DNA from 3 places in the Devosia sp. 2618 genome. Region 3 is predicted to be linked to each of the others. Evidence: predicted binding sites of a transcription regulator. Region 3 holds the regulator's gene; each other region holds the start of a gene.

What was found. Region 3 encodes LexA, which represses DNA repair genes until DNA is damaged. Its sites were predicted from a motif close to TGTTCNNNNTGTGTTCNG; they were not measured.
Region 1: the regulator LexA is predicted to act here: its motif matches at 1,098-1,115, upstream of ssb (single-stranded DNA-binding protein).
Region 2: the regulator LexA is predicted to act here: its motif matches at 887-904, upstream of ABIE28_RS19395 (ImuA family protein).

What each region holds. Positions count from the first base shown of each region.
Region 1 is NZ_JBEPOO010000001.1:1,607,087-1,609,350, forward strand. It holds gene ABIE28_RS08010 (diguanylate cyclase domain-containing protein) at 1-373, shown strand, start outside; gene ssb (single-stranded DNA-binding protein) at 438-962, opposite strand; gene uvrA (excinuclease ABC subunit UvrA) at 1,500-2,264, shown strand, end outside.
Region 2 is NZ_JBEPOO010000001.1:3,918,142-3,920,405, forward strand. It holds gene ABIE28_RS19385 (hypothetical protein) at 1-223, shown strand, start outside; gene ABIE28_RS19390 (tellurite resistance TerB family protein) at 236-676, opposite strand; gene ABIE28_RS19395 (ImuA family protein) at 922-1,722, shown strand; gene ABIE28_RS19400 (Y-family DNA polymerase) at 1,613-2,264, shown strand, end outside.
Region 3 is NZ_JBEPOO010000001.1:1,292,698-1,294,961, reverse strand. It holds gene ABIE28_RS06530 (molybdopterin molybdotransferase MoeA) at 1-251, shown strand, start outside; gene lexA (transcriptional repressor LexA) at 360-1,073, shown strand; gene ABIE28_RS06520 (cold-shock protein) at 1,456-1,668, shown strand; gene ABIE28_RS06515 (IlvD/Edd family dehydratase) at 1,975-2,264, opposite strand, start outside.

The sequences.
Region 1 (2,264 bases), 310 kb from region 3:
TGGCTTCAAGCAGATCAACGACACCCACGGCCATGCGCTAGGCGATGAATGCATCAAGGAAGCCGCCGCGCGGCTGACCGAGAGCAGCGGCACGGCAGAACTCGTGGCGCGGATCGGTGGCGATGAATTTGCCGTGCTCCTGGGTGCCGACCTCAGCCTCGCCGAGATCGAGCAGCGGGCGCAGGCTATCGTCGAAATGGTCGCCCAACCCCTCGCTCGCATGGGCCACACCATGGCGTTAAGTGCATCGGTCGGCGTTGCACTCTATCGGGGCGGTTCGGCCGAGGACCTGTTCCGGCAGGCCGATACGGCGCTGTACGCAGCCAAGGCCGCCGGTCGCAACACGACAATGACCTTCCCCATCGCCGCCTGACACTCAGGCCAAAAAGAAAGGCCGCCGAAGCGACCTTTCTGCATTCTGAAATAATCCAGCGTTCTTAGAACGGGATATCGTCGTCCATGCCGCCTGGCTCGAAGGCCGGTGCATTGGAGGCCGGACGACGCGCGCCGCCACCGGCATTGTCGCGCACGCCACGGAAACCACCGTCGCCGCCGCCACCGCCGCCATAACCACCACCCTGGCCGCCGCCACCGCCGCCTTCAGCGTCGTTGCGGCCGTCGAGCAGCGTCAGGTTCGAGTTGAAGCCCTGCAGCACGATTTCGGTCGAATACTTGTCGGCGCCGGACTGGTCCTGCCACTTGCGGGTCTGCAGCTGGCCTTCGATATAGACCTTGCTGCCCTTGCGCAGATAACTCTCGGCCACGCGCGTCAGACCTTCCGAGAAGATCACCACACGGTGCCACTCGGTCTTTTCGCGGCGTTCGCCGGTGTTCTTGTCTTTCCAGTTCTCCGAGGTGGCGATCGACAGATTCACCACCTTGCCCCCGCTTGGGAGGTTGCGCACTTCTGGGTCAGCCCCGAGATTGCCCACCAGGATGACCTTGTTCACACTGCCTGCCATCGCTCATTCCTTTCGATTCAGTCCCCGGGCCTTTGCCCACGAGGACGCTCACTTACATAGCGGCGGCACCTTACTCCCGCGCGCCGCTCACCGCCCGCGCCTTGGCGAAGTTGTGAACAGAAGTGTCTCTTCATTTGTTCTCTTTATGTTCCATATATCTTGGCCAGTCAAGCATCCTCCACATGAGGCACTGCCTCGCATTGGAAATGCTCGCTGGCGGCATTTGTGCACACGTCCAGCTGCGCGGCGTTTTGTTGTCTGCTGACAGACCCTGTCAGTAGCCGTGCTCCAAAACCGCGGCATGATCTTCGGACTTGACCGAATCCGCATTGTTCCGCTTATGTTCACCGCAAACAATGCCGCTTTGGCAAGTCGTCAGCTACACGCTAAGGTGACCTGCAAGCCGGGCGGCCATGCGTTTGCCCCGCTTGTGGCAAGCGCGCGGCGCCCCTATTTATCTGGTCTTCCTGACCAAATGCCCATTATCGACTTTGCCGTGGTGCAGCCTGCTGGCGCACCGAGCCATGGACTGAATTGATGACCACCAAGCCAAGCCAGAACCGTGAGATCATTGTGCGCGGAGCCCGCGAACATAATCTCAAGGGCATCGACCTCAAATTGCCGCGCGACAGCCTGATCGTGATGACGGGTCTGTCCGGGTCCGGCAAGTCGTCGCTGGCATTCGACACCATCTATGCTGAAGGCCAGCGCCGCTACGTGGAATCGCTGAGCGCCTATGCGCGCCAGTTCCTCGAGATGATGCAGAAGCCCGATGTCGAGCATATCGAGGGCCTGTCGCCCGCGATTTCCATCGAGCAGAAAACCACATCGCGTAACCCGCGCTCTACCGTTGGCACGGTCACCGAGATCTACGACTATCTCCGCCTGCTGTTTGCCCGCGTCGGCGTGCCCTATTCGCCCGCAACCGGCCTGCCCATCGAAAGCCAGACCGTCAGCCAGATGGTAGACAAGGTACTGGAACTGCCCGAAGGCACGCGGCTTTACCTGCTCGCGCCGATCGCGCGCGGCCGCAAGGGTGAGTACAAAAAGGAACTCGCCGACCTGATGCGCAAGGGCTTCCAGCGCGTCAAGATCGACGGCGAATACCACGAGATCGAGGAAGCCCCTGCCCTCGACAAGAAGTTCAAGCATGACATCGAAGTCGTGGTCGACCGCGTGGTGGTCGGGCCAGACATTTCCGGCCGCCTGTCGGAGAGCTTTGAGACGGCGCTGAAGCTGGCGGACGGCATCGCGCTGATCGAGTTCGTCGACGAGAAGGCCGAAGACGGCAGCGCCAAGCAG
Region 2 (2,264 bases), 2.6 Mb from region 3:
CATTGTGCGCTATCACACCGCCGATCCTGAAACGGGCGAGGACAAGGGGAAGGTGCTGGTCGTCACGCAACTGGTCGAGGGCAATACCTGCCACATCGCCTATGTGGACGCGGTAGCCAATGCCGATGCCAATGTGCTGGCGCGCGAGGCGGCCGATAAATCCGGCACGTTCGACTGCGACAAGGACGAGATCGAAACGATTGGAAAATTCACCGCCTGGTAGCAGCGGGGCGGATCAGGCCTTTTCGGCCTTGCCGATCTGATTGCGCAAAATGGTGCGGTCACGGCTCGAGACGCCAATCAGTTCGGCAATGCGCCAGACCAGATTGTCTTCAAGCTCGTGATTGTTCTTGTCGGCAAACACCACCAGCCACATCATGCGGATGATTTCGATACGGTCATCCATTTCGAGCTGGGTGATCGACGAGGTGAATTTGTAAAAATCCACCGCCTCGGCATCGCGCAGCGCCGCTTCCTTGATCAGCTTGTCCACGGACGGCTCGTCCATGTCATAATGATCCATCAGCGCGGTTTTGATCGCCTGGCGTTCTTCATCCTTCATCTGCCCGTCGACGGCGGCCAGATGCACCAGCAGCGCAGCGACGGCCAGCTTGGGGTCGTTGTTGGACAGGGCGGTTTCTGGCTTGTTGAACAGGCGGGTAATGGCCTCGAACATGGCGCAAGCCTCCTTGCTGGAGCGGGTTGAACGGCGATGAGGTGCACGCCGGAAGGCAAGCCATCCAGCGTTAGCAGCCTGCCCGATTTCCGTGAATGGGCTGTGACCCCTGTCACGCGGTCTTGACCGGGCTTGATGCGGAAGGGTCACACAAGGACGGATGGGGACACAACAAAAAGGACTCGACTCCGGGAACATCAGGAGTCATCATGTTCCTGTTTTGTTCACATCAGAAGGTGGTGCGCATGTCCGCCCCCGACCGCCTCCAGCGCATCGCCGCGCTGCGCGACACCATTGCCGATATCGAGCGCAAACCCGCGCTGGCCGAGGCACGGGTGGTGGTGGAGGCCGAGGACGGACGCTTTCCCAAACTGGCCGGTGGCCTGCTGCAGGAAGTGTTCACCGATGACCGGCGCAATACCGGGGCAAGCCTTGGTTTTGCTCTGGCGCAGATGGGAGGGTTGCTGACGCAAAGGCGTATTGCGGTGATCTATCTGCAGCTGGCCGACGAGGCGCAAAAGCTCGGTCTGCCCTATGGGCCGGGTCTTGGCCATTTCGGCATTGATCCCGGCGCGATGGTGCTGGTGCGTCCGGCCAACATGGCCGAACTGCTCTGGGCCGCCGAGGAGGCCATTGCTTGTCGGGCGGTGGCCGGCGTGGTCGCCGACATTGCCGGGCACCAGAAGCTGCTCGATTTTACCGCCAGCCGACGCCTCAGCCTCAGGGCTGCTGAGGCCGGCAGTTCGATATTTCTGCTGCGCTACGGCACGCAACGACAAAGCAGCGCGGCGCAGTTGCGCTGGCATCTGCTGCCGGGGCGCAGTGGACGAAAACAATATGATGATCGGGCACCCGGCCCGGCGCGCTGGCAGGTGCGGCTCGAACGCGGATCGCTTGTCAGACAGCATGCCGAATGGGTGCTCGGATGGACTGAAAATGGATTTTCAAACTTCACTCCTCGACATGGGCAACCGGTCCGACCGGCCACGCCGCTTTCTGGTGCTATTCCTGCCAACCTGGCCCACCGACTACCTGAAACGGGTTGATCCAACGCTTGCCGCCCCCTTGGCGCTTTACGAAAAAATCAAGGGCGGCCTCAGGATCGTTGCACTGGATAGCCAATCCGGTCAGGCCGGGGTCAGGCTTGGTCAAAGTCTGGCCGATGCGCGGGCTCTGGTGCCGGCGCTGGTCGCCAAGGAGATCAATCGCCCGCAGCTTGAGGCCGGCTTTGCCGATTTCGTCGACTGGCATTCCAATGCCAGCCCCATGGTCGCGGTGATGGAGGATGTCGGCCGGTTTGGCGACCTTGTGCTCGATATAACCGGGGTGGATCACCTGTTTGGCGGCGAGGCGCCGATGCTGCGCCTGTTGCTGACGCGGTTGCGCCTGCTGGGCTATACCGTGTCTGGCGCCATTGCACCGACGATTGGTGCGGCCTGGGCGATCAGCCACTTTGCCCGCAGCCAGGTGGTTGCGCCGGACGGCCTTGCCACATTGCTCGATACACTGCCGGTCGCGGCCCTTCGGCTCAATGAGCAACAGGTGGCGACACTGGCCCAAATGGGGCTGACGAGCATCGGGCAATTGC
Region 3 (2,264 bases):
GCTTTCCTGAGCCCGCGCTGTGGAGCCTGCCGCTGGCTGGTCCCACGCCGCCCAACACCGCCCGCCGCCACTTCATGCGCGCCCATCTAATCCAGACGCCGACCGGCCCGCAGCTGCAGCCGATCGCGCAGACCGATAGCGGCCATACTTCGTCGCTGGCGCAGGCCGATATGCTGATCATTCAGCCAGAATTTGACCCTGGGCAGTCGCCCGGAACCATTGTCCGGGCCATCCCGCTCGACGGGTTCTGACGGACAACTCGCTGCCAAAAGCAGAAATTTGCTGGGCATATTGCAGAACATAACTGGAACGCGTATGGTCGTTCTGCCTATGTTCCGATTCCCGCTCCGAGAGGGCCCATGCTCACGCGCAAACAACACGAGCTGCTGATGTTCATCCACGAACGGATGAAGGAAAGCGGCATTCCTCCATCCTTTGATGAGATGAAGGATGCGCTTGATCTGGCATCCAAGTCCGGCATTCATCGGCTGATAACGGCGCTCGAAGAGCGTGGCTTCATTCGCCGCCTGCCCAATCGGGCCCGCGCGCTGGAGGTGGTTAAACTCCCCGATTCGATGAACCCTTCGCTCGGTGGCCGCAAGGCGCGCTTTGAGCCATCGGTGATCGAAGGCAATCTGGGCAAGGTCGCATCGCCCCCCTCGCGCATGTCGGCGGCCGAGGATTATGCCAGGCCGATTTCCATTCCGGTCATGGGCCGCATCGCGGCGGGTACGCCGATTTCGGCAATCGAGAATCACACCCACACCATCATGGTGCCGCCCGAAATGCTCGGCGCCGGTGAGCATTACGCGCTCGAAGTGCGCGGCGACTCGATGATCGACGCCGGTATTTTCGATGGCGACACCGTGCTCATCAAAAAGCAGGATGCCGCCAGCACGGGCGAGATCATCGTCGCACTTGTTGACGATGAGGAAGCAACGTTGAAGCGGCTGCGCCGCAAGGGCAACACCATCGCGCTCGAAGCAGCCAACCCCGCCTACGAAACGCGTATCTTCCCACCAGACCGGGTCAAGGTACAGGGACGCCTTGTGGGTCTGCTTCGCAAGTATTGACCATCGGCTGCTGATCTATGGGGCTGCGCAGTTGGCGCGGCCCCTTTTTGTTGGCGCGCACGCGAATTTGACCGGGACACCTTGCCTGCCAGCAACCGATGACGGAAATCACCCGGTCGCATATGTCGTTGTTTTGTCAGCACTTCGAACAAAAGCTGAAATGTGCTTCACAGTTGGCTGCAAACTGTCAATATCGTCCATCTTGCAATATAGACTATTCCGTGCCATATAGGTCGCATACGTTTTCAGCCTAAGTCGGCTGCCTAATGCCGGTTCGCCGGACCGTGGCTTCCTTCTCTACCATGCGAACGTTATTTTCCTCTGGCATGTTGTCATTGGATAACCGCTCGTTCGCTGATGCTACGAGCAAAAGGAAACTATCATGGCCCTCATCACCGGCACCGTTAAATTCTTCAACACCACCAAGGGCTTCGGCTTCATCTCGCCAGAAAATGGCGGCAAGGATGCTTTCGTCCACATCTCGGCTGTTCAGCGTTCGGGCCTCCAGGGCCTCTACGAGAACGACAAGGTGACCTACGAGCTCGAGACCGGCCGTGACGGCAAGGAATCGGCAACCAACCTGACCCTGCTCTAGTTTTTTCTAGACTGGCGAGCGCGCTTCGGCGCAGCTCGGATGAGGCCATCGCGATTTTTCGCGGTGGCCTTTTCTTTTGTGCATTGAGCTTTGGGGCACGTCCTCCTTCGACAAGTTCAGGGTGGTTCGAGGGTCGCTGCGTTCCCGCCTCACAATGAGGGCTACTCATATGGTCGAGTGTTCGAGTAGCCCTCATGGTGAGGTGCGAGTTCTGACGAGCCTCGAACCACGAGGGCATGCCACCACTCATCCCAAACAAAAAGGCCCGCGCGATGCGCGGGCCTTTCGTCATTTTCAGCGAACCAATCAGTGATTGTCGCGCGGCACGCCAAAAGTCTGGGCGATGCGCTGGTACTTTTCGGCTGGCTTGAGGATGGCGCCATCGCCGAGCTGGCCGACGATACCGCGCTGAATTTCCTGCCATGGCGTCTGGTGCTTGGGGTACTTGTAGCCACCGTTGGCTTCGAGTTCGGCCCGACGCGTCGCGATTTCCTCGTCCGAGATCAGTATATTGGCTTGACCCTTGTTGAGGTCGATCCGCACCTGGTCGCCCGTCTTGAGGATAGCGAGGTTGCCGCCCGCCGCCGCTTCCGGAG